2 regions of the Citrobacter sp. FDAARGOS_156 genome follow, and region 2 is predicted to be linked to the other one. Evidence: predicted binding sites of a transcription regulator. Region 2 holds the regulator's gene; the other holds the start of a gene.
The links. The regulator Fur, encoded in region 2, represses iron uptake genes when iron is present. The targets are predictions, from matches to a motif close to ATAATAATGAGAACNACTATCAA.
Positions count from the first base shown of each region.

Region 1: a site for Fur is predicted at 4,679-4,701, ahead of exbB (tol-pal system-associated acyl-CoA thioesterase). Genes of this name have one in related genera too.

Region 1 is NZ_CP014030.2:4,203,446-4,218,937, reverse strand. Features, by position in the region: gene dkgA (2,5-didehydrogluconate reductase DkgA) at 1-102, opposite strand, end outside; gene yqhD (alcohol dehydrogenase) at 207-1,370, opposite strand; gene AL515_RS20710 (AraC family transcriptional regulator) at 1,564-2,463, shown strand; gene yghB (DedA family general envelope maintenance protein YghB) at 2,533-3,192, opposite strand; gene metC (cystathionine beta-lyase) at 3,324-4,511, opposite strand; gene exbB (tol-pal system-associated acyl-CoA thioesterase) at 4,763-5,497, shown strand; gene exbD (TonB system transport protein ExbD) at 5,504-5,929, shown strand; gene AL515_RS20680 (hypothetical protein) at 6,005-6,412, opposite strand; gene AL515_RS20675 (hypothetical protein) at 6,414-6,818, opposite strand; gene AL515_RS20670 (ESA_00282 family adhesion-associated protein) at 6,922-7,425, shown strand; gene AL515_RS20665 (aldo/keto reductase) at 7,504-8,544, opposite strand; gene yghX (YghX family hydrolase) at 8,700-9,587, shown strand; gene AL515_RS20655 (methyl-accepting chemotaxis protein) at 9,803-11,443, shown strand; gene AL515_RS20650 (DUF2623 family protein) at 11,529-11,816, shown strand; gene hybO (hydrogenase 2 small subunit) at 12,005-13,123, shown strand; gene hybA (hydrogenase 2 operon protein HybA) at 13,126-14,112, shown strand; gene hybB (Ni/Fe-hydrogenase cytochrome b subunit) at 14,102-15,280, shown strand; gene hybC (hydrogenase 2 large subunit) at 15,277-15,492, shown strand, end outside.
Region 2 is NZ_CP014030.2:1,721,993-1,737,484, reverse strand. Features, by position in the region: gene pgm (phosphoglucomutase (alpha-D-glucose-1,6-bisphosphate-dependent)) at 1-92, opposite strand, end outside; gene seqA (replication initiation negative regulator SeqA) at 117-659, opposite strand; gene ybfF (esterase) at 856-1,629, shown strand; gene ybfE (LexA regulated protein) at 1,758-2,045, shown strand; gene fldA (flavodoxin FldA) at 2,201-2,731, shown strand; gene AL515_RS08410 (ryhB-regulated fur leader peptide) at 2,942-3,028, shown strand; gene fur (ferric iron uptake transcriptional regulator) at 3,021-3,467, shown strand; gene tcuR (tricarballylate utilization LysR family transcriptional regulator TcuR) at 3,596-4,522, shown strand; gene tcuA (FAD-dependent tricarballylate dehydrogenase TcuA) at 4,620-6,023, shown strand; gene tcuB (tricarballylate utilization 4Fe-4S protein TcuB) at 6,010-7,122, shown strand; gene chiQ (ChiQ/YbfN family lipoprotein) at 7,174-7,506, opposite strand; gene chiP (chitoporin ChiP) at 7,556-8,962, opposite strand; gene glnS (glutamine--tRNA ligase) at 9,402-11,069, opposite strand; gene nagE (PTS N-acetyl glucosamine transporter subunit IIABC) at 11,257-13,206, opposite strand; gene nagB (glucosamine-6-phosphate deaminase) at 13,557-14,357, shown strand; gene nagA (N-acetylglucosamine-6-phosphate deacetylase) at 14,418-15,492, shown strand, end outside.

The DNA.
Region 1 (15,492 bases), 2.2 Mb from region 2:
AATGGCGGTGATGACTTCTTCGTTGCTTGCCTTCCAGACCCCCAGGCCCAGTTGCGGCATGACGTTACCATCCTGTAGTTTGATAATGGTTGGAGTGGTCATAATTCCTCCCCTTAATGACTGTCACCGGAACATACTCCGGTGACATAGGTGTGACTTAAGCCTGGTATAAATAGCCAAAAACGAAAGTCGGAGGTTAAAAAACCTTAGCGGGCAGCTTCGTAAATCCGGCGGCTGACGTCCAGCGTAATGTCCTGATGTTCACCCAGTTTCGTGCCGCCATGCGCTTGCAGTTTTTCCAGCAGTGCCGGGATGGAGCTGCCATCCAGATCGTAGTCAGACAGGCGAGTCGGTACACCCATTTGTTCGAAGAATTGACGGGTGGCGGCAATCGCGGCATCAATGCGCTGGTCTTCGGAGCCTTCGGTGATATTCCAGATGCGTTCTGCGTATTGCAGCAGTTTGGCACGCTTGGTATCGCGTTTTTCATTCCAAAGCGCTGGCAGAACAATGGCCAGTGTCTGAGCGTGGTCAAGTCCGTGCATTGCCGTCAGTTCGTGACCCAGCATATGGGTTGCCCAGTCCTGCGGTACGCCTGCGCCGATCAGTCCGTTCAGCGCCTGAGTGGCTGCCCACATGACGTTCGCACGCACATTGTAGTTTTCCGGCTCCTGCAATGCTTTCGGACCGTCTTCTATCAGCGTCAGCAGAATGCCTTCGGCGAAGCGATCCTGAATTTTCCCGTCTACCGGATAAGTCACGTATTGTTCTACGGTATGAACAAAAGCATCTACCACGCCGTTGGCAACCTGACGTGGCGGCAGAGTATAGGTGTAAACCGGATCGAGTACAGCGAATACCGGCTGGACAAACGGGGTCATGAAGGCCAGTTTGTCGCCAGTCGTTTTGCGCGAAATTACCGCGCCAGAGTTAGATTCGGAGCCAGTTGCCGGCAGAGTTAATACGGAGCCCATTGGAACGGCGCTTTGTACGTCGTTACCGCGTGTTTCCAGAATGCGCCATGGGTCAACACCGTCAGCGTAATGTGCTGCTGCGGCGATGAATTTTGTGCCATCCAGAACAGAACCGCCGCCTACCGCCAGCAGGAATGTCACCTTCTCATCACGCACGATTTTTACCGCGTTCATCAGCGTTTCATAAGACGGGTTCGGCTCAATACCGCCAAATTCCAGCACGTCCAGGCCTTTCAGTGCATCCTGAACCTGTGCCAGAACGCCGGTTTTTTTCACGCTACCACCGCCGTAGGTAATCAGTACGCGAGCATCCTGTGGGATTTGGTCGCGCAGTTCTGCAATCGCGCCTTTACCAAACAGAATGCGGGTTGGGGTATGGAGATTAAAGTTGTTCATTGCTCGTTACCTTGTGTGGGTAAAAAAGAGGGTAGGCGAGTGCCTGCCTGATGGTGAACATTGTGGTCGTCAGAAGCGTTCCTCTCAATGCTCATTTCTGCCAATGTCTTGCCCATTTCTACAGACTACTGGAGAAAATGGATAAAATTCCGCACTATATCAGGGTTGAAAATCAATGATGAAATGGTGCCCTATGAACCGTGATGAGATCTGTCTCCTGCTGACAGATAAAATTAAGCAGCTGAAAAATAATGAAAATAAATTAAATGATCTGCTGCCTGATATTCGCTTACTGTACGGCTCTGAACCTGGGGTGCGCACACCAGTGATGTATCAGCCTGGCATTATATTTCTCTTTTCAGGATATAAAATTGGTTATATCAACGAGCGTGTCTTTCGCTATGATGCCAACGAATACTTACTGCTCACAGTACCTTTACCCTTTGAATGTGAAACGTATGCGACACCGGACGTTCCGTTGGCTGGTATCCGCCTGAACGTCGATATCCTGCAATTGCAGGAATTGCTGATGGATATTGGTGAGGATGAGCTGTTCCAGCCTGCAATGGCGGCAAGCGGGATCAATTCGGCGACGCTATCCGATGAAATTCTCTGTGCTGCGGAACGCCTGCTGGATGTGATGGAGCGGCCATTGGATGCACGTATTCTGGGAAAACAGATTATTCGTGAGATCCTCTACCACGTACTGACCGGGCCGCGTGGTGGCGCGTTATTGGCGCTGGTCAGTCGCCAGACGCATTTCAGTTTGATAAGCCGTGTGCTGAAGCGAATTGAAACCAAGTACACCGAAAATCTCAATGTTGAGCAATTGGCGGCAGAGGCCAATATGAGCGTGTCGGCGTTCCATCATAATTTTAAATCGGTGACCAGTACTTCACCGTTGCAGTATCTGAAGAGCTATCGATTGCATAAAGCGCGGATGATGATGATTCATGACGGGATGAAAGCCAGCGCGGCGGCCATGCGCGTAGGTTATGAGAGTGCATCGCAGTTTAGTCGGGAGTTCAAACGTTACTTTGGCGTCACGCCAGGAGAAGATGCAGCCAGAATTCGGATGATGCAGGGGGGGTGATTTCTTGTCGGCCTTAACGCTGCGCGCCATCAACGAAATGCCGGAGTGACTCCGGCATACGGCTAATACTCAGGCGCTACAGTATTTTTTTTTAATCACCACGAACAGCGTTCCCAGCAGACCTGCGGTTAACAGGGCAACAGGCAGGATCATTAAAAAGGTCATCACCTGATCTTCGTGGCGTTTAACAAACGGGATCATGCTGAGCGCATAGCCGAAACTGGTGACCACAGTGACCCACAGCAGCCCGCTCAGCCAGTTAAAAAACTGGAAGCGACGGTTAGGCAGCCCTGAAATCCCCGCCATGGTTGGCAGTAAGGTACGTACAAACGCCAGGAAACGTCCGGCGAGTAGTGCCATCAACCCGTGTTGGTCAAACATACAGGTAGCACGCTGATGATATTTTTCAGGTAATTGTGCCAGCCAGCCTTTTACCGTCCGCGTGTTGCCCAGCCAGCGCCCCTGAATGTAGCTCAGCCAGCAACCGAGACTGGCAGCGGCAGTCAGAATCGCTATGGTAGGTAAAAAACTCATCACGTCCTGAGCAATCAGCGCTCCTGCCAGTAATAGCAGGCTGTCACCGGGCAAAAAGGAGGCGGGCAGCAGGCCATTTTCTAAAAACAGTGTGGCGAACATCACGAAGTACACCACGCTCACGACGTGTGGGTCCGCCAGCGCGGCAAAATCGTGTTGCCAAAGCGCAGAGATAATATCTTGAATGACTACCATGGACTTTCCTGTGGAACAGCGTTTATAAGTGGATTGTACTCCTGAATTGTCCGGGATGCCTTGATCCCGGACGCAACAATTGCAGACTTTTCCACCAGAAGTGTCTGCATATATGTCCATCTGCGGCAATGTTACTCGATTCGGGCAAATCCTGCGGCTAAATCGGCAATCAGATCGTCAACATTCTCTAAACCGATATGCAAACGGATGAGCGTTCCGCTGAAGTCCACTTTGCCTTGCGGACGGATTGCCGCGATATGTTCCGGTTGGTTAGCCAGAATCAGTGATTCAAAACCGCCCCAGGAATAGGCCATGCTGAACAGGCTGAAGTGATCCAGGTACGCAGACAGTTCTTCATTATTTAGCTTCTTATTCAGAACAAATGAGAACAGACCGCTGCTACCGGTAAAGTCGCGTTTCCAGAACTCGTGTCCCTTGCTGCCGGGAAGTGCCGGGTGATTCACGCGGGCAACCTGCGGATGGTCAGCCAGCCACTCGGCGACTTTTAAACTGCTTTCATGGTGTTGGCGCAGGCGAACGCTTAACGTCCGCAATCCACGGCTGGTCATATAGGCGGTATCGGCGTCCAGCATTTGTCCCATCAGATAGGCGTTTTCACGCAGTTGATCCCAGCAACGGGCATTGGATACCGCTGTCCCAACCATGCCGTCAGAATGACCAATCAGATATTTCGTCCCTGCCTGAATTGAGATATCGATACCGAAATCCAGCGCGTTGAACAACACGCCCGCAGCCCAGGTGTTATCAATCATGATGATCGCGTCAGGCACTACGCTTCTGACGGCGGCAACAATGGCTGGAACATCATGAACTTCCATGGTGACAGAACCTGGAGATTCAAGAAAAACGACTTTAGTGTTCGGCTGTATATGCTTCACAATATCCGCGCCAATCAGCGGATCGAACCAGCCGGTTGTCACGCCAAGCTTGCCCAGCACCTTAGTGCAAAAATCCTGGCTGGGTTCATAGGCGGTGTTGGTCATCAGCACATGATCGCCTTGTTCAACAAAGGCAAGGATGGTGTTGGCAACGGCTGCTGCACCGCAGGGGAACAGGGCGCAACCGGCCCCGCCTTCCAGTTCACACATCGCTTCCTGCAGTGAGAAATGCGTCAGCGTGCCGCGACGGCCATAGAAAAGGGCACCGTTTGCGCGGTTATGCGTCGCCTGTTTTTTCGCCTCAACGGTGTCGAATACCAGTGAAGACGCGCGCTGGATCACGCTATTTACCGAACCCAGCGTGTATTTTTTACTACGCCCGGCGTGAACGAGTTTGGTCTCAAGCTGCTTATCTGCCATGTTGTATTACCTATTTTTATACGTCTGGATGTCTAAACTAGCATGAATCTCATCTGCCGCGTCCTGCAGAACAGCCATAAAGTACAAAATATTCTCAAATCGATTTCTGGTGACTTTTTTACTGCGTGAGCGCAAGGAAAAGAAACCAAAGGTGCGGCACTATGTAAATAGTAATGAGAACGACTATCAATTCGACGTCGTTTTGATATGATTACGCTCAGATTTTGTGATTTGCGTCCTGGAGATACAGAGTGGGTAATAATTTGATGCAGACGGACCTTTCCGTCTGGGGTATGTATCAGCACGCCGATATCGTGGTTAAGTGCGTGATGATTGGGCTGATTTTGGCGTCAGTGGTCACCTGGGCTATCTTCTTTAGTAAGAGCCTTGAGTTCTTTACGCAGAAGCGCCGTCTTAAGCGTGAACAGCAAATGCTGGCAGATGCCCGCTCTTTAGATCAGGCAAGTGAGATTGCCGCTGGATTCGATGGCAAAAGCCTGGGCGCTCTGTTGATTAACGAAGCACAGAACGAGCTGGAACTGTCAGCAGGCAGTGATGACAACGAAGGGATCAAAGAGCGTACCGGTTTCCGTCTGGAACGTCGCGTTGCCGCCGTTGGCCGTCAGATGGGGCGGGGTAATGGATACCTGGCAACCATCGGGGCTATCTCTCCATTTGTCGGGTTGTTTGGTACAGTATGGGGCATCATGAATAGCTTCATCGGTATCGCACAAACCCAAACCACCAACCTGGCTGTTGTTGCTCCAGGTATTGCAGAAGCACTGTTAGCAACCGCGATCGGTCTGGTCGCGGCAATCCCTGCTGTTGTTATCTACAACATTTTTGCTCGTCAGATCGGCAGCTATAAAGCGATGCTGGGCGATGTCGCGGCGCAGGTACTGTTGCTGCAAAGTCGTGACCTGGACCTGAGTGCAAGCGCGTCTGCACACCCGGTACGTGCTGCGCAGAAATTACGTGTAGGATAATGTTCCATGGCAATGAGCTTTAATGAAAACCTGGACGATAACGGTGAAATGCATGACATCAACGTGACGCCGTTTATCGACGTCATGCTGGTATTGTTGATCATCTTTATGGTGGCAGCGCCACTGGCAACCGTGGATGTGAAGGTCAATCTCCCTGCATCCACCAGTACGCCGCAACCGCGTCCGGAAAAACCGGTTTACCTGTCAGTAAAAGCCGATAACACCATGTTTATTGGTAACGATCAGGTCACCGATGAGACGATGATTAACGAGTTAAACGCGCTAACTGAAGGCAAGAAAGACACCACCATCTTCTTCCGGGCAGATAAAACCGTCGACTACGAAACTATGATGAAGGTTATGGATACGTTGCACCAGGCGGGTTACCTGAAGATTGGTTTGGTCGGTGAAGAGACCGTGAAAGCCAAATAATCCTTGTTGCCGGGTACAGGTTTGACCTTACCCGGCAAGCTTCTCCTGATATCACTCCTCTGCAAGTCTTTTGCCTTATCTGTTCTCGTCCAACGCCACCGTAGTGATTTTTGTGGGCTCGTAGTTCCCATCGGATAGCTTACGGGTCAGGCGCAGTGTGGCAGTTTCACGTGCAAGCAGATGCTGGTATGTGCTTTCCAGACGGGCCATTATTTTGTCCCGCAATTCTGGTTGCTGAGCGATGATGGCCTCGATAGTGGCACCGTAAATCTCTTCTTTGGCTTGCAGTGCGTAGATTTCATGACGATTTTGCCATTTCATCCGCACCAGTGCGGCGGGTATAGAAACCATCTCTTGAGCAAGGCTTTCCAGCGTCGTGTTTTTATTGGCTATCAACACAGACAGATTTTGTTTTAAGACAAACTCATCGCTTTTGTGGTTATCTAAAGCCAAATAAACATTATTATCTTCAACATCTTTCATTTTATTTCTCTTCCAGAGAATAAAAAATAGGATCGTTGGTTTCGCGAGTAATTAAATTAAGCCAAATTTTGTTGCCTTGTTCATTTATCATGGTTGTTTTTTTGGCCAAAATTTTACTTAATTCCTGGGCATTAATGTCGCCTTCCGCCTGTAATGAATTGAGCAGACGAGTAAATGACTCAATTTTTGCGGCGCGGAAAAGGCGCTCTTTTAAATGACGATCGCACTCTTCAAATAACATATTCCGGGACTGGCCGGTAGCTGCGGAGCTAATCAAAATTTCTGATTCGTAATCACTTAGTTTTATCTTTCCCTGAGTCAAATTTTCACTATTTTCTGTGGTATTTGTATTGTTCGGGGTTGCGGATAAATGAAAACGAGAGGGAACAAGATGCTCGGGAAGCATGTTGAAATATCCTTTGCTGCCAATAATATGATGTTTTTAATAAGGTAGGCCGCGTTGACAATAGCATGGGGTAATTTTAAAATCAAAAAAAATGGAGCCCGCTATGAACAGTATATTTTATTCTGTTATTACCCTGCTATTGCTTACCTGCGGGGTACTTTTGCTAATGCGTAGTGCAAATAGAAACCGTTATGCAGAAGATGTTAACGCACAGCGCCAGCCGGAAATGCTAAGTAAAGAAGAGGGAGAAGATCATTTTTCTGCCCTGATGAATTCGATTACTCCGGTATGGTATTGGCGAGTCAATCACGAATATATTGATTTTATCCACTCCACAGTCAAGAGGATGACAATGGTGGAGCTGAATGAAACGCCCGGGCTCTTTGACGCGCAGCGGCGCTGTAGCGATCTTAACTCTGCGGTTTATAAGTATTATGACAATATTAAAAAGCGCTGCCTCAGCGGGGAGAAAGTCCCGCACGCCGATCTGGATGTGCTTAACTTGCGGCAGTGCTTCAGGGAGTTCAGCCTGGAAGCCTATCCTGCACTTGTCGCACTGGTATGGCCGGAATACCAGCGTCCGTTGATTAAAGAGGACGAGGTGTGAGGCGAGATTTACTTGCCCACTCTCATCAGCAGGCCATTAAGGCCGGGTAGGACTACACCCGGCGTAATGTTCAGATCGTTATTTGTCTGATGAGGCCTGCCACAGATTGAGCTTGCCGTCCGCGACATGTTTATCAATCTGTGCCAGTTCTTCGGCGCTGAATGTCAGGTTTGCCAGTGCCTGAACGTTCTCTTCCAACTGCTCAGGTCGGCTGGCACCAATTAATACCGATGTGACCCGGTTATCTTTTAGTAGCCAGCTTAACGCCATTTGCGCCATCGACTGCCCACGTTGTTGGGCCATCTCATTGAGCAAACGCAGACTGTTAAGATTTGCTTCCGTCAGCATATTTTCCGTCAGCCCACGGACTTTTTTCCCTTCACGCTGCATGCGGGAACCATCAGGAATACCGTTGAGGTATTTCCCTGTCAGGAGCCCCTGCGCCAACGGGGTGAAGGCAATACAGCCCATTCCGTTGGATTCCAGCGTATCCAACAATCCGCTGCTGTCTACCCAGCGGTTAAGCAGGTTGTAGGATGGCTGGTGGATAAGCAGCGGAATTTTCCATTCCCGCAGCAGTTCGGCCATCTTCTGCGTGCGCTCTGGCGAATAAGATGAGATACCGACATACAGTGCTTTGCCACTTTGCACAGCATGGGCCAGCGCGGAAGCGGTCTCTTCCATTGGCGTATTTTCATCAACGCGGTGCGAATAGAAGATATCGACGTAGTCGAGACCCATGCGCTTGAGGCTCTGGTCGAGGCTGGCCAGCAGATACTTGCGTGAGCCGCCAGAACCGTAAGGCCCCGGCCACATGTCGTAACCCGCTTTGGTCGAGATGATCAATTCATCACGATATTGTGCAAAATCCTCGCGCAGCAATCGACCAAAATTCTCTTCAGCACTGCCCGGAGGTGGCCCGTAGTTATTGGCTAAATCAAAATGAGTGATCCCTAAATCAAATGCTTTTCGCAGCAGTGCTCGTTGTGAATCCAGAGCGTGAACGTGTCCAAAACTGTGCCATAAACCCAGCGACAGCGCGGGCAGGCGCAAGCCGCTGCGCCCACAGTAGCGATAGAGCATTTGCTCATAACGTTCAGGATTGGCAAACCAGGCCATGAGATCTCCTTAGTGCAGGTGAATTTCAAAACAACGTTTCTATTCTAGCGGGTTCGTGGTGAATATCCCGTTCACCAGGTCACATTGGGATGAAAAACTGGGCAAAAAAAGACCGCTGTGCTTTGCTTAAAAAAACATCACTCAGGAGTGCGACCATGCCGCGTCTGACTGCTAAAGACTTTCCGCAGGAGTTACTCGATTACTATGACTATTACGCCCATGGCAAAATTACGAAACGCGAGTTTCTGAATCTGGCGGCGAAATATGCGGTAGGTGGCATGACGGCACTGGCGCTATTCAATTTGCTGAAACCGAACTATGCCCTGGCAACGCAGGTAGAATTTACCGATCCCGATATTCTGGCAGAATACATTACCTATCCATCGCCTGATGGGCATGGTGATGTGCGAGGTTATCTGGTGAAACCCGCGAAGGTGACGGGGAAGGTTCCGGCGGTGGTAGTGGTACATGAGAATCGTGGGCTGAATCCGTATATTGAGGATGTAGCACGGCGGGTGGCGAAGGCGGGTTATATTGCACTGGCACCCGATGGATTAAGTTCACTGGGCGGTTATCCCGGCAATGATGATAAAGGCCGGGAATTACAGCAGCAGGTTGATCCCGTTAAGCTGATGAATGATTTTTTTGCCGCTATTGAGTTTATGCAGCGTTATTCGATGGCGACAGGAAAGGTGGGGATCACCGGATTTTGCTACGGTGGTGGTGTGGCGAATGCAGCGGCTGTTGCTTTCCCTGAACTGGCATGTGCGGTGCCCTTTTATGGTCGTCAGGTTCCTGCTTCTGATGTCCCTAAAATTAATGCGCCTTTATTATTACACTATGCAGAACTAGACACACGAATTAATGAAGGCTGGCCCGCTTATGAAGCTGCACTCAAAGTGAATAAGAAAATCTATCAAGCATATATCTATCCCGGTGTTAATCATGGTTTTCATAACGATTCGACACCCCGTTATGATAAAGCAGCTGCTGATTTAGCCTGGGAACGCACTCTTGCCTGGTTTGATAAATATTTGTTATGAAAAACAACGCATTACTTACAGCTTTAGGTTAATTATCTGAATAATAATGCTACCTAATTTCATTAACATTCATATTGATATGACCAGCAGGGATAATAGATAGACTTAAAAAAGTAAAAAAATAAAGAACGTATTATATCTTCTTCATTGCCTGCCGATAACAAGGGGAAGTATCGCCTGATGGCGAATTCCTCATCAATGGCAAGGAAATTATTATGTATTTGCTGAAAAACTTCACTATTCGTATTGTCATGCTGGCGATACTGGGACTTTTTTGCCTGCTCTGGTCGGGCGTGGGTTTATTCAGTCTTCATGCTTTATCAAAAATATCAGAAGGCAACGATATTGACCGTCATCTTGTCAAACAGATGACGGTACTGAGTCAGGGGAACGATCAGTACTTTCGCTTTGTGACACGCCTGAGCCGTGCTGTGGATGTCAAAATTGGTGGTGAAATGCCTGATTTTGCACCTGCCCAGCAATCGCTGGATAATCTGAGCCAAAAGCTCCAGGAGATGAAAACATTGTCTCCAGGACCGATGGACCCGGAAATTTCAGCAGCAGTGCTGGCCAAGTGGCAAGCTTTGCTGGATAAAGGCGTGATACCGCAAATGCAGCTGGCGCAGCAGGGCTCGCTTACGGCGTTTTCGGAACATGCCAGCACGATTACGCCCGCACTGAGCCGTGAATTTGGTGCCAGCGCTGAGCTGTTTAATACCACCGCCGGAAAGAGACTTGATGCGACGCGTATCATGGTAGACGGTAAAACGTCGATCATTCGGACACTGATTATTACTGCCGTTATCCTCGGGATTGCCCTCCTGTTCTTCACCGATCGTTACCTCGTTACCATGATGGTGAAACCTCTCGGTCGCATTCGCTTGCAGTTCCGCCAGATTGCCCAGGGCGATCTCAGCCATCCAATTGAAGATTTTGGGCGTAACTGCGTGGGCCAACTGGTCCCTTTATTGTGCGCAATGCAGGACAGCCTGCGTGAAGCCGTAAGTACGATTCGTTCAGGCAGTGACAACATCTGGCGAGGCGCTACGGAAATTTCTACCGGCAATAATGATCTCTCTTCCCGTACTGAGGAGCAGGCCGCGGCGCTGGAAGAGACCGCTGCCAGCATGGAGCAACTGACTGCTACGGTAAAACTTAACGCCGAAAATGCGCGTGAGGCCAGCCAGCTTGCCGATACCGCAACAGAAACGGCAGGTAAAGGAAGCACCCTGGTTTCTGAAGTGGTCGACACCATGGACGGTATTGCTGCCAGTTCTAAACAGATCGCAGAAATTACCTCTGTCATTAATAGCATTGCTTTCCAGACCAACATTCTGGCGCTCAACGCCGCCGTTGAAGCGGCCAGGGCTGGTGAACAGGGACGTGGTTTTGCCGTGGTAGCAGGGGAAGTACGTAATCTCGCCAGCCGTAGCGCCGGTGCGGCAAAAGAGATTGAGACATTAATCGGTGAATCGTCGCGTCGTGTCGAACAGGGCGCTCGTCTGGTTAAAGAGACGGGATTAACCATGGAAGCGATTCTGCGCGGTGCCACCGAAGTGACCGTTATCATGAAACAAATTGCCTCAGCCTCGGAAGAGCAGAATAAGGGCATCTCGCAGGTTAGTGTTGCGATCACGCAGATGGACAGCGTAACGCAACAGAATGCTGCATTGGTAGAGCAAGTCTCCGCCGCTGCAGTAGCGCTGGAACGGCAAACGGAAGAGCTGCAACGCTCGGTGCAACAGTTCCGCCTGTCTGCGAATGATGTGCAATACGCCGCTGCCAATACCGCTTCCCCTTCCGCAGAAAGCAGAACCTCTGCAGCACCTAAAACGGACGAGTGGGTGTCCTTTTAATCTGGCACAAAAAAGTGCGTGATACCTCTGGCCTTTGCTTAAAAAATCGCTATATAATTTGTTATATAGCGATTGGAGGTTATGCATGGACAACCATTTTGGAAAGGGCCTGATGGCCGGATTGAACGCCTCAAGTGCGGACAGTGCTCGTTCAGTGGCGAATTTTTGTTCAGATTATAAACGCGGTTTTGTTCTGGGTTTTTCACATCGAATGTTTGAAAAAACGGGTGACCGACAGCTCAGCGCATGGGAAGCGGGGATCCTGACGCGTCGTTACGGGCTGGATAAAGAGATGGTGATGGATTTCTTCAAAGAGAACCAGTCGAGTACAACAATTCGGTTTTTCATGGCCGGCTATCGGCTCGAAGCTTGATCCAAAAGGGGTATTATCTTGCTTTAATTAATTACACTATTGACCTACGCCTTCGTTTTGTTGCTCCGCCGAAGTATTATAATGCACATAACCATATAAAAAGTGTGGTAATGGCGCGCCGATCGCAATATGCAACATGCGAATGGTGCAAAATAAAAGCCAGGTCTTCGCAACGGAATAACAATAAAATGACTGGAGATAATTCTCTCATCAATTCGAACGGCATCAATCGCCGTGATTTCATGAAGCTTTGTGCAGCACTGGCCGCTACCATGGGGCTCAGTAGCAAAGCCGCCGCAGAAATGGCCGAATCAGTTTCTCGTCCTCAGCGCCCGCCGGTTATCTGGATTGGTGCTCAGGAGTGTACGGGTTGTACTGAATCGCTGCTTCGTGCGACACACCCTACAGTGGAAAACCTCGTTCTGGAGACTATCTCTCTTGAATATCATGAGGTGCTCTCTGCCGCCTTTGGCCACCAGGTCGAAGAGAACAAACATAACGCTCTGGAGAAGTACAAAGGGCAATATGTTCTGGTGGTAGATGGTTCTATACCACTAAAAGATAATGGTATTTATTGCATGGTTGCCGGTGAGCCAATTGTGGATCACATCCGCAGAGCGGCCGAAGGTGCAGCAGCTATCATCGCTATCGGCTCTTGTGCCGCATGGGGTGGTGTGGCTGCCGCTGGCGTGAACCCAACGGGTGCAGTCGGCTTGCAAGAAGTTCTGCCAGGCAAAACCATCATCAACATCCCAGGCTGTCCGCCTAACCCGCATAACTTCCTCGCCACGGTCGCGCATATCATCACTTACGGTAAGCCGCCGAAGCTGGATACCAAAAACCGTCCGACATTCGCCTATGGCCGTTTGATTCACGAACACTGCGAACGTCGCCCGCACTTTGATGCCGGTCGTTTTGCTAAAGAGTTCGGCGATGAAGGCCATCGTGAAGGTTGGTGCCTCTATCATCTGGGCTGTAAAGGGCCAGAAACGTACGGCAACTGCTCAACATTGCAATTCTGCGACGTTGGCGGCGTGTGGCCGGTGGCTATTGGTCATCCTTGCTACGGCTGTAACGAAGAAGGCGTCGGTTTCCATAAAGGCATTCACCAACTCGCCCATGTGGAAAACCAAACCCCGCGTTCAGAGAAGCCTGATGTCAACATGAAAGAAGGCGGCAACATTTCAGCTGGGGCTATTGGGCTGCTTGGCGGCGTAGTAGGACTGGTTGCCGGTGTCAGCGTGATGGCGGTACGTGAACTGGGGCGTCAGCAGAAGAAAGATAACGCTGACTCACGGGGAGAATAACCGTGAACAGACGTAACTTTATTAAAGCAGCCTCCAGCGGGGCATTGCTGTTGGGCGCCGCGCCGTCCATCAGCCATGCGGCTGCAGAAAACCGTCCGCCGATCCCGGGTTCTCTTGGGATGCTCTATGATTCGACGCTGTGCGTAGGCTGCCAGGCCTGCGTCACCAAGTGTCAGGATATCAACTTCCCGACGCGTAACCCGGAAGGCGAGCAAACCTGGTCGAACAACGACAAATTGTCACCGTACACCAACAACATCATCCAGGTGTGGCGTAGCGGAACAGGCGTTAACAAAGACCAGGAAGAAAATGGTTACGCATACATTAAGAAACAGTGCATGCACTGTGTCGATCCAAACTGCGTCTCCGTTTGCCCGGTTTCCGCGCTGAAGAAAGACCCGAAAACCGGCATCGTCCACTATGACAAAGATGTCTGCACGGGCTGTCGTTACTGCATGGTCGCCTGTCCGTACAACGTCCCTAAATACGACTACAACAACCCATTTGGTGCGCTTCATAAATGTGAACTGTGTAACCAGAAAGGCGTTGAACGTCTGGACAAAGGTGGCTTACCGGGATGTGTTGAAGTGTGTCCTGCCGGTGCAGTGATTTTTGGTACCCGTGAAGAGCTGATGGCTGAGGCGAAAAAACGTCTCGCACTGAAGCCTGGCAGCGAATACCACTATCCGCGTCAGACAGTGAACGCTGGTGATACTTATTTGCATACGGTACCGAAGTACTATCCGCACCTGTACGGTGAAAAGGAAGGCGGTGGTACGCAGGTTATGGTGCTGACGGGTGTTCCTTACGAGGATTTGGATCTGCCAAAACTGGATGACCTTTCAACCGGTGCGCGTTCCGAACATGTTCAACATTCCCTGTACAAGGGCATGATTTTACCCCTGGCTGCGCTGGCGGGCTTAACCGTGCTGGTTCGTCGTAACACGAAAAACGACCATCACGATGGAGGAGACGATCATGAGTCATGATCCTAAACCGCTGGGCGGAAAAATAATCAGCAAACCGGTCATTATTTTTGGGCCGCTTATCGTCCTGTGTATGCTCCTGATCGTGAAACGTCTGGTCTTCGGATTGGGTTCAGTCTCCGATCTGAACGGCGGTTTCCCGTGGGGCGTATGGATCGCATTTGACCTGTTGATTGGTACTGGCTTTGCGTGCGGCGGTTGGGCGCTGGCGTGGGCGGTGTATGTTTTCAACAGAGGACAATACCATCCACTGGTACGTCCGGCGTTGCTGGCAAGCCTGTTTGGTTACTCGCTGGGTGGTTTGTCGATCACCATTGACGTCGGTCGTTACTGGAACCTGCCGTACTTCTACATTCCGGGTCACTTCAACGTGAACTCGGTACTGTTTGAAACGGCGGTCTGTATGACCATCTATATCGGTATCATGGCGCTGGAATTTGCTCCGGCTCTGTTTGAACGTCTGGGGTGGAAAGTTTCTCTCAAGCGTTTGAATAAAGTGATGTTCTTTATTATTGCCCTCGGCGCGCTGCTGCCGACCATGCACCAGTCTTCAATGGGTTCATTGATGATTTCTGCGGGCTATAAAGTACATCCGCTCTGGCAAGCTTATGAAATGTTGCCGCTTTTCTCGGTATTAACCGCCTTTATAATGGGCTTCTCGATCGTCATTTTTGAAGGCTCACTGGTACAAGCGGGTCTGAAAGGTAACGGTCCGGACGAGAAAAGTCTGTTCATTAAGCTGACGAACACCATCAGCGTGCTGCTGGCGATTTTCGTGGTCCTGCGCTTTGGCGAGTTGATCTACCGCGACAAGCTGTCGTATGCGTTTGCAGGCGATCTTTACTCCGTGATGTTCTGGATTGAAGTCGTGCTGATGGTCTTCCCGCTGGTGGTGCTGCGCGTCACTAAGCTGCGCAATGACTCGCGCATGCTGTATCTGTCTGCGCTGAGCGCATTGCTGGGTTGTGCGACATGGCGTCTGTCCTACTCGCTGGTGGCGTTCAATCCTGGTGGTGGCTACCACTACTTCCCGACCTGGGAAGAGCTGTTGATTTCTATTGGTTTTGTGGCTATTGAGATTTGTGCATACATCGTACTCATTCGTCTACTGCCGATACTTCCTCCTTTAAAACAAAACGATCAAAATCGTCATGAGGCGAGCAAAGCATGAGCCAGAGAATTACTATTGATCCGGTAACCCGTATTGAGGGTCATTTACGCATCGACTGCGAAATCGAAAATGGCGTGGTATCTAAAGCATGGGCTTCCGGTACCATGTGGCGCGGCATGGAAGAGATCGTGAAAAACCGCGATCCGCGCGATGCCTGGATGATTGTGCAGCGTATTTGTGGTGTTTGCACCACGACTCACGCTATCTCTTCC
Region 2 (15,492 bases):
GGTTTCAGTACATAGTACTGTGCCGTCAGTTGGGCGACGTTAATCAAATCACTCTGTTGCGCAGGTTGACCTGCACGGTTGTGGATTGCCATTGCCTGGTCCTTCTAATGCAAGGATTAAATTGTTCCGCAAACCTTTTCAATCAACTCCGCGGGGAATTGCATTGACTGCATGATGTGTTCAACCATGCTGCATTTACGGCCGGTATTGGTATTGGTGATCACCCAATATGGCGTGCCTGGCACGTGTTTCGGTTTGGTTTGATTACCATTTTTCAGCAACGTCTGTTCATCCGCTGCAAAATAAACGCGCGTACGTCCGTGCAACGATTCCGTTGCTTCGGCGAACGCGTTGTTATCCAGTGAGTAAAGTGTAGACAGCACCAGCATAAAGCGATTCACTGCTTTTTTCTGTTCCGCATATTCATCGGAAAGCAGCAGTTCACGCATGGCGCGCACTTTGTCTTTCGTAGGGTTGACCGGCTTGGCTTCCACGACAGGTTGTACCGCGCGGACTTCTTTTACTACCGGAGTGACAGGCTGTGATGCGGCGGAAAACTTCAACATACGCCGTAAAATGTCGGATGCGCTCTCGCCAATATGCTTGGTGTGGCTGGCAATATAGCTATAGAGTTCATCATCAACTTCAATCGTTTTCATCTTAATCCAGTGCAATGTTTGGCTGAATACAAGTTGTCAGGACTTTACACGCTGTAGTGTAAAGGCAAATCCTAACAGCGGATAGCGTCAAGCCTGGTGACCAGCAAAACTCGGAGTAACCGTAGTTGTTGCAGCCATGTGGCAGAATGGTCAACATGATACCCTAACCCGTCAGTGTGAAAAAAAGAACTTTGCCATGAAATTGAATATCCGAGCGCAATCTGCGCAAAACCCGCACAATAATTCTCCCATCGTCCTGGTTCACGGCCTGTTTGGCAGTCTGGATAACCTCGGGATCCTGGCACGCGATCTCGTGGCCGATCACGACATCATCCAGGTTGATATGCGAAATCATGGTCTCTCCCCTCGTTCACCTGAGATGAATTATCCGGCCATGGCGCAAGATCTGCTGGATACGCTGGACGCTAGGCAGATTGAAAAAGCGATCTTTATTGGCCACTCGATGGGCGGTAAAGCCGTTATGGCGCTGACTGCGCTGGCTCCTGAACGTGTCGAACGGCTGGTCGCCATCGACATTGCTCCCGTTGACTACCATGTTCGCCGCCACGATGAGATTTTTGCGGCAATCAATGCCGTAACCGATGCACAAGCGTCCTCACGCCAGCAGGCGGCGAGCGTTATGCGTCAGCACCTGCAAGAGGAAGGTGTTATCCAGTTTCTGCTGAAATCCTTTGTTGACGGCGAGTGGCGCTTTAACGTTCCCGTATTGTGGGATCAATATCCTCATATCGTCGGTTGGGAGACCATTCCGGCGTGGGAACACCCGGCGCTGTTTATCCCCGGCGGTAATTCACCTTATGTGACCGAAGCATATCGCGAACAGCTACTGGCGCAATTCCCGCAGGCCCGCGCACACGTTATTGCCGGCGCAGGCCATTGGGTACATGCGGAAAAACCCGATGCGGTGCTGCGCGCCATCCGTCGTTATCTGAGCGAGCAGGTTAACTGATTAAAAACTCAGCGTCCGCGCGTGATTACGCGCGTGGGCGTTGGCGCGCCTCCCCTGCTGATGTATTATGGCGCGCTATCCATCCGGGCGGACGCCTGGCTGATTGTTTCCCCGAAGTCACCAAGATCATGGCCAAAGAACAAACGGACCGTACGACATTAGATCTGTTCGCGCAGGAGCGTCGCCCGGGACGACCCAAAACTAATCCGCTCTCGCGTGATGAACAGTTACGTATTAACAAACGTAATCAGCTTAAACGCGACAAAGTTCGCGGGCTTAAGCGTGTCGAACTGAAACTGAACGCCGATGCCGTTGACGCTCTGAACGAGCTGGCCGAGGCACGCAACATGAGTCGCAGTGAACTCATCGAAGAGATGCTGATGAACCAACTCACCGCATTGCGCGGTCAGGCTTAGTCTGAATTTCTGCTCTAAATCATAAATCGTGTAGCACAGAGTGCAGTCCTGCGTGTTTGCTGTTTCCGCATGCCTGACTGTTCTGCTATGATTGCCCTTATCCGTGGGCAATGCGCCACCACCATTTCAATAAGTTTCAAGAGGTTATTTTACTCATGGCAATCACTGGCATCTTTTTCGGCAGCGACACCGGTAATACCGAAAATATCGCAAAAATGATTCAAAAACAGCTTGGTAAAGACGTTGCCGATGTACATGACATTGCAAAAAGCAGCAAAGAAGACCTGGAAGGGTATGACATTCTGCTGCTCGGCATCCCAACCTGGTACTACGGTGAAGCGCAGTGCGACTGGGACGACTTCTTCCCTACTCTCGAAGACATTGATTTTAACGGTAAACTGGTGGCATTGTTCGGCTGTGGCGACCAGGAAGATTACGCAGAATATTTCTGTGATGCGTTAGGCACCATCCGTGACATCATTGAGCCGCGCGGCGCCACCATCGTCGGCCACTGGCCAACGGCGGGTTACCATTTTGAAGCGTCTAAAGGTCTGGCAGATGACGACCACTTTGTCGGTCTGGCTATCGATGAAGATCGCCAGCCGGAACTGACCGCTGAACGCGTAGAAAAATGGGTTAAGCAGATCTCTGAAGAGCTGCACCTCGACGAAATCATCAATGCCTGATTTCGTGCGGCGTAGATATTCATCTGCGCCGCATCAATAGATAGAACCAATCAAAATAATTGCTACAAATTTGTAACTTTTTCGCCTGACCCTGTACAATGGCTGGATGCCAATCGGGTATTGCACAGTGTGTTTGTTGGTGATACCACGTTTTGATTAACAATATTTGCCAGAGACTTGCAGTTTTCATTTAGGCATGGCAGTTCTATAATGATACGCATTATCTCAAGTGCAATTTCTGTCACTTCTGTTAATGAAGTGAACCGTTTAGCTACAGGACAGATTCCGCATGACTGACAACAATACCGCATTAAAGAAGGCTGGCCTGAAAGTAACGCTTCCTCGTTTAAAGATTCTGGAAGTTCTTCAGGAACCGGATAACCATCACGTCAGTGCGGAAGACTTATACAAACGCCTGATCGACATGGGTGAAGAAATTGGTCTGGCGACCGTGTATCGCGTGCTGAACCAGTTTGATGATGCCGGTATCGTGACCCGCCATAATTTTGAAGGTGGTAAATCCGTCTTCGAACTGACTCAACAGCATCATCACGATCACCTGATTTGCCTTGACTGCGGCAAAGTGGTCGAGTTCAGCGATGACTCCATCGAAGCGCGTCAACGTGAGATTGCGGCTAAACATGGCATTCGTTTAACTAACCATAGCCTCTATCTGTACGGTCACTGCGCTGAAGGCGATTGCCGCGAAGATGAGCACGCGCACGACGGCAAGTAATGTAATGCTCTCTGAAAAGCCAACCATCCGGTTGGCTTTTTTTATGCGCGTTATCAGCGTGTTTCCCCTTCCCTCCACTCTTGTGTTGCTTTAATGTAAAAAGCAATTGTCCCTTCCGGAGAGTCGAAATGGAACTTCGCCAGCTACGTTATTTTGTGCGCATTGTAGAAACCGGCAGCATGGGTAGCGCGGCGCTCGACCTCAGTATCGGTGTTTCGGCGCTCAGCCAGCAAATGACCCGCCTGGAAAACGAACTCGCCATACGTCTGCTGCAACGTACCTCGCGTGGCGTGACGCCCACCAGCGCTGGACTGGCATTTTACGCCCAGGCACAGCTGGCGCTCCGTCACGCAGACGATGCGATCCTCGCCGCACGGGAGGCCAGACTTTCCGGGCACGTCAGCGTCGGCATGGCCCCCAGTACTGCTTCCGTTCTTGGGATGCCTTTCATCAACGCCATGCGGGAAAGCTATAGTGATGTCCGCCTGCATGTGGTGGAAAGCCTCTCTGGTAACCTGGAACGAATGATTAATACCCGCCAGATTGATCTGGCGGTGGTATTTCAAAAAGAAAAGATCCTGCGCTGGAGCGCCAGACCGATTCTCGAAGAACGGCTATTTTTAATTGGTACTCATGCCCTACTGGCTGATATTACCGATGACAATATTGCTCCAGCCCAATTGGCACGTATTCCATTGATAATGCCAAGCCCAGGACATGGTCTGCGCGGCAGACTGGATGCTATCAGCCAGGAGCATGCGCTGAACATTGAGATCGCGACAGAAATTGACGGCCTGACGCTACTGATGCACGCCGTTCGCAGCGGAATCGGTGCAACACTTCAGCCCGGTGCGGCAATTTCCCATCTCGATAAAGAGACATTAAGAGTGATTGGCATCCATAATCCCATACTTAGCCGCCCCAACTTTTTGGTCAGCCTTTCTGACGATGAACTCACCCCAGCAGGTCTCGCTGCCCGTGTGGTACTAGCCAAAGTGATGCATCAACTGGTGGAATCTGGACACTGGCCAGGTGCGATCCTTTACAATAATTAAAGGGCTGTTTAGCATCGCGTCATAGCGTCCACACAACTTACTCGTATACATTTTAATTACAAACTTAACAATTGGTTAAGTGGTAATGGAGTATGCGATGGTTGATGTTCTGGTGATTGGCGGCGGCAATGCTGCACTATGTGCCGCCTTAACCGCCCGGGAGCAAGGCGCTTCGGTACTGTTGCTTGAGGCAGCCCCGCGTGAATGGCGCGGAGGAAACTCCCAACACACGCGTAATTTACGCTGTATGCATGATGCGCCACAGGATGTACTGGTGGAGAGCTATCCAGAAGAGGAGTATTGGCAAGATCTGCTGCGCGTAACGGAAGGAAATACCAACGAAGCCCTGGCACGTCTGGTGATCCGTACCTCATCACAGTGTCGCGACTGGATGCGCCAGCACGGCGTCAATTTTCAACCTCCACTCTCAGGCGCTCTACACGTGGCGCGAACCAATGCCTTTTTTATGGGCGGCGGGAAAGCCCTGGTGAATGCCTATTATCGCAGCGCAGAAAAGTTAGGCGTGCAAATCCGCTATAACACCCCGGTACAGGCGCTTGAATTGCACAACGGCGAGTTCGTAGCGGCGCTGGCTGGTGCAGAGCGCATTCCGGCAAAGACCTGCGTGCTTGCCGCTGGCGGGTTTGAATCTAACCGCGAATGGCTGCGAGAAGCCTGGGGTGAGAACGCCCGCGGTGAATGGCCTGCGGATAACTTCCTCATTCGTGGCACGCGCTTTAATCAGGGCGTACTGCTCAAATTTATGATCGATGCCGGCGCGGACATCATCGGCGACCCCTCCCAGTCACACTGCGTGGCGATTGATGCCCGGGCCCCCTTATATGACGGCGGGATTTGCACCCGCGTGGACTGTGTTTCGCTTGGCATCGTAGTGAACCGCGATGCAGAACGATTTTATGATGAAGGCGAGGATTTCTGGCCCAAACGTTATGCCATCTGGGGACGTCTGGTCGCCCACCAGCCCGGGCAAATTGGTTACTCCATTATCGACAGTAAAGCCATCGGTCACTTCATGCCCCCGGTTTTTCCAGGCGCACAGGCCACTACGTTAGCAGAGCTGGCACGCCAGTTGGGACTGGATACTGAGCGCTTTACCCATACTGTCATGCAGTACAACAGCGCCTGCCTGCCAGGCCACTTTGACCACACCACTCTGGATAACTGTGCAACACAAAATCTGACACCGGCAAAAACACATTGGGCGCGACCACTGGATACGCCACCTTACTATGGCTATGCCTTACGTCCGGGGATCACCTTCACCTACCTGGGGTTAAAGGTGAATGAACACGCCGCAGTGCATTTTGCCGGGCGTCCAAGTCGCAATCTGTTCGTCGCCGGGGAGATGATGGCGGGCAACGTGCTGGGAAAAGGCTACACCGCAGGTGTAGGCATGTCGATTGGGACCACCTTTGGCCGTATTGCCGGAAAAGAAGCCGCTCTGGCAGCACGTGAGGAGGCACATCATGAAACCGCTTGAGAAATTAATTATCGAAGCGAAAATGCTAACCGAGCCGGAAGCGGAAGTTGAACGAGTTATGCAAGTCTGCAATGCCTGCCGCTATTGCGAGGGTTTTTGCGCCGTGTTCCCGGCGATGACTCAGCGTCTGGAATTCGGTAAAGCGGATATCAACTATCTGGCCAACTTGTGCCATAACTGCGGCGCCTGCCTGCACGCGTGTCAATACGCACCGCCCCATGAATTTGCTATCAATGTACCGAAAGCAATGGCAGAAGTAAGGCTGGAAACCTATCAGCACTACGCGCAACCCGCCGCCTTTGGCGCGCTTTATCGTCGTGCAGGCGTCACCGTGACGCTGTCGCTGGTTTTCGGTCTGATCCTGTTTTTACTCCTCGCTATAGGTTTAACAGGCACGTTACTCCATCCCCCGCTGGCCGGAGATTTCTACCAAATTTTCCCGCATAACCTGCTGGCATGGATGTTTGGTTCAGTCTTTATTCTGGCGATGGGTCTGCTGATGGCGGGCGTTATCCGCTTCTGGCGGGAGATTTCTCCGGGGATGCCGCGTTCCTCTGACATTGCTGAAGCCTCTCACAATGCGCTGACGCTGAAATATCTCGATGGCGGGCACGGCAAAGGGTGTAACGAAGCAGATGATGCCTTCACCCTGATGCGCCGCCGTTTCCATCACTTCACCTTCTACGGTTTTCTGCTCTGCTTTGCCGCCACCGTGGTGGCAACGGGCTATCACTACTTTGCCGACATAGAAGCGCCCTATCCGTTCCTCAGCGTTCCGGTCATGCTGGGCACATTAGGCGGCATTGGCCTGGTTGTCGGCCCAGCGGGTTTGTTATGGCTGAACCTTAAGCGCTCACCGCTACAGGGCGACGCACGGCAAAAACCGATGGATCGCGGTTTTATCCTGTTGCTGCTACTGACGAGTCTGACGGGCTTAGCGTTGTTGGCAGGCAGAGATACCTCAGGGATGGCTATTTTGCTTGCTATTCATCTTGGTGTCGTGATGGCGCTATTTCTGACCATCCCATACGGAAAATTTGCCCACGGATTTTACCGTTGTGCGGCATTACTCAAGTGGGCAATTGAGAAACGACGCTAAAATGCAAACGGGCGAAGAAATCTCTCCGCCCGTTCTTGTTCATACCACGTTTTATTTCGCCGTATTATTACTGCGAATTTCCTGCCAGACCTTATCACAATCGGCCTTAACGGATTGATCGTTACCCGTACGCGTTGCCTGGATACACTGCTGGTAATCCAGTACGCGCACGCTTTCTTCATTCGCAAACTGCTGGTGCTGTTTTTCTTTCTTCAGCACATTCAACACGCTTTGGCAGGCTTCGATTTTCTCCGGCGAACCCTGCGCGGTATTGATACACGCGCTATAGGCTTCCTTAAGACGGCTATCTTCTTTCGGCGCGGGTGATTGCGCGCAGGCAACCAGCCCTGATGCCATGACGGCGATGAGTATCAGCTTTTTCATAACACATTCCTCAACAAAACGGCAGGCTTGCGGCCTGCCTCTGTCGGCATTAGAAGATGGTGAACGGAGCAATAACGATGAATTTCACGTCACGCTCATCCTGGAAGATGTTACCGTAACCACCGCCCCAGCTCGGAATATCTGAATGGTTGTCGTACTGGGTGAAGTGCAGTTTAAACATAGTGCCCTTCGCACGGCCATCCTGCAGGGTATAGACCGCATCCAGGCTGTAAGACGACTCTTCAATAGTACGATTTTTGTCGTAGTACGCATCCGGGTTGAGCTGCCAGGTAGCCGGTTTAGCATCCCACGCGTAAACGTATGATGCACCCACAGCCCAGCCAGGCAGGTTCCAGTTTTTCAGGTCATACATCGCGCCGAAGAACACGGCCTTTTCACCGTTGGCGTTGAAGTCAGAGCGGTTATCCCACCAAACGTCCAGACGACCGTTTGAAGACGCATAGGTCGGGGTCATACGCTGCAGGAAGTAGCCCTGCTGCCCGTCAGCTTTAACCCAGGTCCCTTCCAGTCGCAGATCAACGACTTCTGCCACTTTGTAGCCGAAGGTCAGTGCCTGCAGCCAGGCCGTGCCATCATAAATGTCGTTAACTGTGCGGTCATCAACCTTATCGCGGGCACCGTAGAACTGGTAGCTGGTGGTAAACGGGTTACCGCCTAAATCAAATTTGTAGCTGGCTTTGGCGAAATACTGATCGACGTAGCCTTCAGACTGACCGAATGCTGCTTCCAACAGCAGGTTATTTTTGAAGTCATACTTTGCGCCGATTGAATGGAGGTAATCAACTTTGGTCTTTTTATCGGCCTGATAGAATTTATCGACTTCGGTATGCCACGGTGCTTTATATTCGTTGGCCCACATATAGGAGAAGCTCAGCGCACCCGCATCGCCATAATCGAAGTTGGCACCGGCTTCAGCACCCTGATAGGTACCAGGCATAAAGCTCCAGTGTGGTGCCAGCAGAGTTTGCCCGGTTGGCTGAATATAACCAGCGCGCGCCCAGGTTGGGCCAAATTTGAATTTGGCTGCCGCTTTATACAGGCTAATCCCGCTCTTATCGCCGGAGTAATCTTCGTCATAGCCTTTATTTTTTGAAGAGAATGCGATTTCGTTTGGATGGCCGCTTTCGCTACTTTCGTTCATTTCAATAGCAGTGAATGCTGCGATATCAATACCAAACATATCGGCCGCATAACCGGACTGGAAGTCGAGGTTAGCGTTCCAGGTGGAGTGAGAAAGGTTGGTTTTGTATTTGTCGTGGTCGGTCACATCTTTACGGTCACGTTCACGCTGCCAGTAATAGATGCCGCCAGTTAAGGTAGAGTCATCAATAAAACCTTCGGCGTGAACCTGTGGAGCGACAACAAAACCCGACATTGCTGTGATACCGGCGATAGCCAGCGCCAGCGTACTACGTTTGCCACTAAACGTACGCATATGTTAATCCTCTTTGACATAAAAATGCTGCCGATAAAAGCGGACAGCGAAAAAGCAAAAATTAAAAAAGTAGCGCTGAGAAAACCTCATTGACTACAATGAATAGACTATTTTTCGCGATGCGAATTATCAATCTCTTTTTGTAACCAGTATGTAAGAACATGAGCAACCGCACATATTTCATTGCTTTCTGTTACATTTTCATTGGGAGTTAAAAAAGCGTTGAAAAATTGAAAAAAGGCTTGTTTTCCATGAAGATGAAATCGGTTTCAGTCCAGAGTGGCTGATAAAACAAGGTTTTTGTTAGAAAAATATAAACGGCAAAAACCATTCCTGAATAACAATTATTTCGCTGCGCAAATAGAGTCTGCTAACCATTTTCAGGCGAAAAAAAACGCCGCAGAGTGCGGCGTTTGAAAAGATGATGCGTAACGACGGTTTATTCGCCTACTTTAGCCCATGTATCGCGCAGACCCACGGTGCGGTTAAACACCAATTTGTCAGCTGTTGCGTAGCGGCTGTCGAGGCAGAAATACCCTTCACGCTCGAACTGGAACGCTTTACCAGCAACAGCGGCCTGTAGCGAAGGCTCACCGTAACCCTGCTTAATAACCAGCGATTCCGGGTTAATAACGGACAGGAAGTCTTCCGCTGCCCCCGGGTTTGGCACGCTAAACAGACGGTCGTACAGACGGATTTCAATCGGTAGCGCATGGGACGCGCTCACCCAGTGAATAACGCCTTTAACTTTACGACCATCGGCCGGATCTTTGCTCAGGGTGTCAGCATCGTAGGTGCAGAAAATGGTGGTGATCTTCCCTTCTGCATCTTTCTCGACACGCTCAGCTTTGATCACGTAAGCATTACGCAGACGGACTTCTTTACCCATCACCAGACGCTTGTACTGCTTGTTCGCTTCTTCGCGGAAATCGGCCCTGTCGATCCAGATTTCACCGCTGAACGGCACTTCACGGCTGCCCATTTCCGGCTTGCTCGGATGGTTAGGCATGGTGACCAGTTCGCTTTCGCCCTGCGGGTAGTTTTCGATAACCAGTTTCACCGGATCGATAACCGCCATCGCGCGCGGGGCGTTTTCGTTCAGATCTTCGCGGATACAGGATTCCAGAGAAGCGATCTCAATAGTGTTGTCCTGCTTGGTCACGCCAATGCGTTTGCAGAACTCACGGATCGCGGCAGCGGTGTAACCGCGACGACGCAGGCCAGAGATCGTCGGCATACGGGGGTCATCCCAGCCTTCAACGTGCTTGTCGGTCACAAGCAGGTTCAGCTTGCGCTTGGACATCACGGTGTATTCCAGATTCAGGCGCGAGAATTCGTACTGGCGCGGATGAACCGGAATAGTGATGTTGTCCAGCACCCAGTCGTACAGACGACGGTTATCCTGGAACTCCAGCGTACACAGTGAATGCGTGATGCCTTCCAGCGCATCGCTGATGCAGTGGGTAAAGTCGTACATCGGGTAGATGCACCACTTATTGCCGGTCTGGTGGTGTTCAGCGAACTTAATACGGTACAGCACCGGATCGCGCATCACGATAAACGGCGAAGCCATATCGATTTTCGCACGCAGGCAGGCTTTACCTTCTTCAAAACCACCGTTACGCATTTTTTCAAACAGCGCGAGGTTTTCTTCAACGCTGCGATCGCGGTACGGGCTGTTTTTGCCTGGCTGAGTCAGCGTGCCACGGTATTCGCGAATTTCTTCCGCTGACAGTTCGTCAACGTACGCCAGGCCTTTATTAATAAGCTCTACCGCATAGGCGTGAAGCTGATCGAAGTAATCCGAAGAGTAGCGAATGTCGCCAGTCCAGTGGAAACCTAACCATTCAACGTCGTTTTTAATCGATTCAACGTACTCGATATCTTCTTTAACCGGGTTCGTATCATCAAAACGCAGGTTGCACTGGCCCTGGTAATCTTGCGCAATGCCAAAGTTCAGACAAATGGATTTCGCGTGGCCAATGTGCAGATAGCCATTTGGCTCCGGCGGAAAACGTGTATGGATAGTGGTGTGCTTACCACTGGCCAGATCTTCATCGATGATCTGACGAATAAAGTTACTCGGGCGGGCTTCAGCCTCACTCATCGTGGATTCCTCAAAGCGTAAACAACGTATAACGGAACATGATCTTATAAGCGACGTCAGGAGACAACTATTAGTTGCACAAAAAAGGTGTTTCAACAGGATATATGAGGGTATTTGCTGCAAAAAAAAGCGGCGGAGGAATCTCCCCCGCCGCTTAAGGCACTTAACTCACTTTACTCAGGAGCAGTTATTTACCTTTAATCTCATACAGCGGTGTCTGACCGGCAACCACATGACCTTCGGCTTTAATAACCAGCGCACCGAAATCATCGCTGTTGCTGCACACAACCGGGCTAATCATGGAACGTGCGTTGGCGTTCAGGTATTCCAGATCCATTTCCAGAATCGGTTGACCTGCTGCAACAACCGCACCTTCTTCAACCAGACGTTTAAAGCCTTTACCTTCCAGCGTCACGGTATCGATACCCATATGGACCACGATTTCCGCGCCTTTTTCCGTTTCCAGACAGAACGCATGGTTGGTGTTGAAGATTTTCACAATAGTACCCGCTGCCGGAGAAACCACGATTTTATCCGTTGGTTTTACCGCCACGCCGTCACCCACTGCTTTGCTGGCGAAGGCTTCATCAGGCACCTGCTCCAGTGCAACCACATCACCGGTAATCGGAGAAACCAGCGCTTCAATGGCGACCGCATTCGCGACAGCCTGCGGTTTTGCAATCGGGGCAGCCGCTGTCGGGGCATTGTCAGTAGACGCTGCCGCAACCGGGCCGCGTGCCACAACTTTCTTCATTTCGTCGCCGATAGATTCAGCTTTCGCACCCACGATAACCTGAATAGTTTGTTTGTTCAGCTTAACCACACCCGATGCGCCTAAGCGTTTGCACATCGCATCATTGACGCGGGCAGAATCGCCAACGGTCAGACGCAGACGGGTGATACAGGCATCAATCGCTTTCAGGTTATCCGTACCGCCAACCGCAGCAATGTAGTTGGTTGCCAGTTGAGCTAAACCTTCTTCGGTATTGCTGTTTGCTTCGTCAGTAACAATCTCGTCTTCTTTATCTTCGCGGCCCGGCGTTTTCAGGTTAAACAAACGAATAACCGCGCTGAACAACACAAAATAGATAACGAAGAACACCAGACCCATGGCGACCAGCATCCAGACGTTCTTACTTGCAGCCGGCAGGTTGTACATCAACACGTAGTCGATAGCACCTGCGGAGAAAGAGAAGCCCGCATGGATCCCCAACAGCGTCGCAACGAACAGGCTGATACCCGTCAGAACGGCGTGCAGGAGGTACAGCAACGGAGCCAGGAACATAAACAGGAATTCCAGCGGCTCGGTAACACCGGTCAGGAATGCGGTGATAGCAACGGACAGCAGCATACCGCCGACCATCGGACGACGCGCTTTCGGCGCGGCGAAGTACATCGCCAGAGCCGCACCCGGCAGACCAAACATCATGATCGGGAAGAAGCCAGACATGAACATACCCGCAGTGCCGTCACCCGCGTAGAAGCGGTTGATATCACCGTGGAATACGGTACCTGCAGCGTTAGTGAATTCGCCAATCTGGAACCAGGCGATGGTGTTCAGCACCTGATGCAGACCGGTTGGGATCAGCAGACGGTTGATGAAGCCAAAAATACCAGAACCCAGCGCGCCAGCGCCCACGATCCACTCACCACCCGCATGGATGGCATTCTGCACCGGCGGCCACACGTAGCCGAAGATAGCAGCCAGTATCAAACAGAAGAAGCCAGTGGCGATGGGTACAAAACGTTTGCCGCCGAAGAAGCTCAGGAAATCAGGCAGTTTGATGCCAGACCAACGGTTATACACAGCACCGCCGACCAGACCGGTTATGATACCCGCCAGCACGCCCATGTTGATCGCCGGGTTAATGGTAACCATTGCTTTGGTCAATATGAAATAACCAACCGCACCTGCCAGCGCTGCCGCACCCGCGCTGTCTTTAGACCAGCTGGAAGCCACACCGATAGCAAAAATTAACGCGAGGTTATCAAAGATAGCCCCACCCGCTTGCGCGATGAAGGGTACGTTCAGTAAATCTGGTTGGCCGAATCGCAGCAACAGTGCCGCGACTGGCAGCACCGCGATGGGGAGCTGTAACGCCCTACCCAGCCGCTGGAAAAAACCTAAAATATTCATTTTATTCCCCCTACGAGACCCCGATTAGGCTCCTTTGAAGCCATATTTTTATTGTGCGACCATTCCTAACTGCAACAGCAAGAGATTTTGGGACAACAACATTAACCATTCATCTACATTCAGAGTGTGTGAAAAATTAATTCGTATCGCAAATTAAAAGCGTGTTTTTTGTGATTCCAATCACCAAATATCGTTATTAACCCTCCCTTAAACTGGCTAACTACGAAAACTTATTTTATCATTCAAAAAATCGAAACGGATTGATCCTTACCGATGCAAAACCAGGTTACGCTTAATACTGCACAGAGACTCAATCCGCCAACTGCTTACATTTACTTTTGAGGTGAAGAATGAGACTGATCCCCCTGAATACCGCTGAACAAGTCGGCAAATGGGCTGCTCGCCATATCGTTAACCGCATTAACGCGTTCAAACCAACGGCAGATCGTCCGTTCGTTCTGGGCCTGCCGACTGGCGGCACTCCGCTGACTGCCTATAAAGCATTAGTCGAAATGCACAAAGCGGGCCAGGTGAGCTTCAAACATGTTGTCACTTTCAACATGGACGAATATGTTGGCCTGCCGAAGGAACATCCGGAAAGTTATCACAGCTTTATGCACCGTAACTTCTTTGATCATGTTGATATTCCAGCAGAAAACATCAACCTCCTCAATGGTAACGCGCCGGATATTGATGCAGAATGCCGTCAGTATGAAGAGAAAATCCGTTCTTACGGTAAAATCCATCTGTTTATGGGCGGCGTAGGTAACGATGGACACATTGCGTTCAACGAACCCGCTTCTTCTTTAGCTTCCCGTACCCGTATCAAAACGTTGACCCACGACACCCGCGTAGCTAACTCACGCTTCTTTGACGGCGACGTAAGCCAGGTGCCTAAATATGCACTGACCGTAGGCGTGGGCACCCTGTTGGATGCTGAAGAAGTAATGATCCTAGTGCTGGGTCACCAGAAAGCACAGGCGCTGCAGGCGGCTGTTGAAGGCAACGTTAACCATATGTGGACCATCAGCTGTCTGCAGCTTCATCCGAAAGCAGTTGTGGTCTGCGATGAACCTTCCACTATGGAACTGAAAGTGAAGACGCTGAAATACTTTAACGAGTTAGAAGCGGAAAATATTAAAGGTCTGTAATGATGTCTCCGCCCTGTCGAAAACGTGCAGGGCGGCATTTTTTTGAAATCGGGGGTCGGAATGTATGCTTTAACCCAGGGCCGGATTTTTACCGGTCACGAAATTCTTGATGACCATGCGATTGTTGTCGCCAATGGCCTGATCGATAGCGTTTGCCCACTGTCTGAATTGCCGTCAGGGATTGAACAGCGCTCGCTAAATGGAGCCATTGTCTCCCCCGGTTTTATTGATGTGCAGTTAAACGGCTGTGGCGGTGTACAGTTTAACGATACGGCAGAAGCCGTTACCGTTGAGACGCTGGAAATCATGCAAAAAGCCAATGAAAAATCTGGCTGCACCAACTATCTGCCAACGCTAATCACCACCAGCGATGACCTGATGAAGCAGGGCGTTCGCGTGATGCGTGAATACCTCGCTAAGCATCCAAATCAAGCATTAGGGCTACACCTTGAAGGTCCGTGGCTGAACCTGGTGAAAAAAGGTACGCATAATCCGGGATTTGTGCGTCAACCGGACGCTGCACTTGTCGATTTCCTGTGCGATAATGCGGATGTCATCACCAAAGTGACGCTGGCGCCTGAAATGGTTCCTGTCGAAGTGATCACCCAACTGGTGAATGCCGGTATCGTGGTGTCTGCGGGCCACTCTAACGCGACGCTGAAGGAAGCAAAAATCGGTTTCCGTGCAGGCATTTCCTTTGCAACACATCTGTTCAACGCGATGCCTTATATTACCGGTCGCGAACCAGGTCTGGCAGGCGCGATTCTGGATGAGGCAGATATTTATTGCGGTATCATCGCCGATGGCATGCATGTTGACTATGCCAACATCCGCAATGCTAAACGCCTGAAAGGCGACAAGCTGTGCCTGGTCACCGACGCGACCGCGCCGGCGGGGGCAAACATTGAGCAGTTCATTTTCGCTGGTAAAACAATATACTACCGCAATGGACTGTGTGTTGATGAGAACGGCACGCTGAGCGGTTCATCATTAACCATGATCGAAGGTGTACGCAATCTGGTTGAACATTGCGGTATCGCACTGGACGAAGTCCTGCGCATGGCAACGCTCTACCCTGCTCGCGCCATTGGCGTCGACAAACAACTCGGCAGCATCGCGCCAGGCAAAGTAGCCA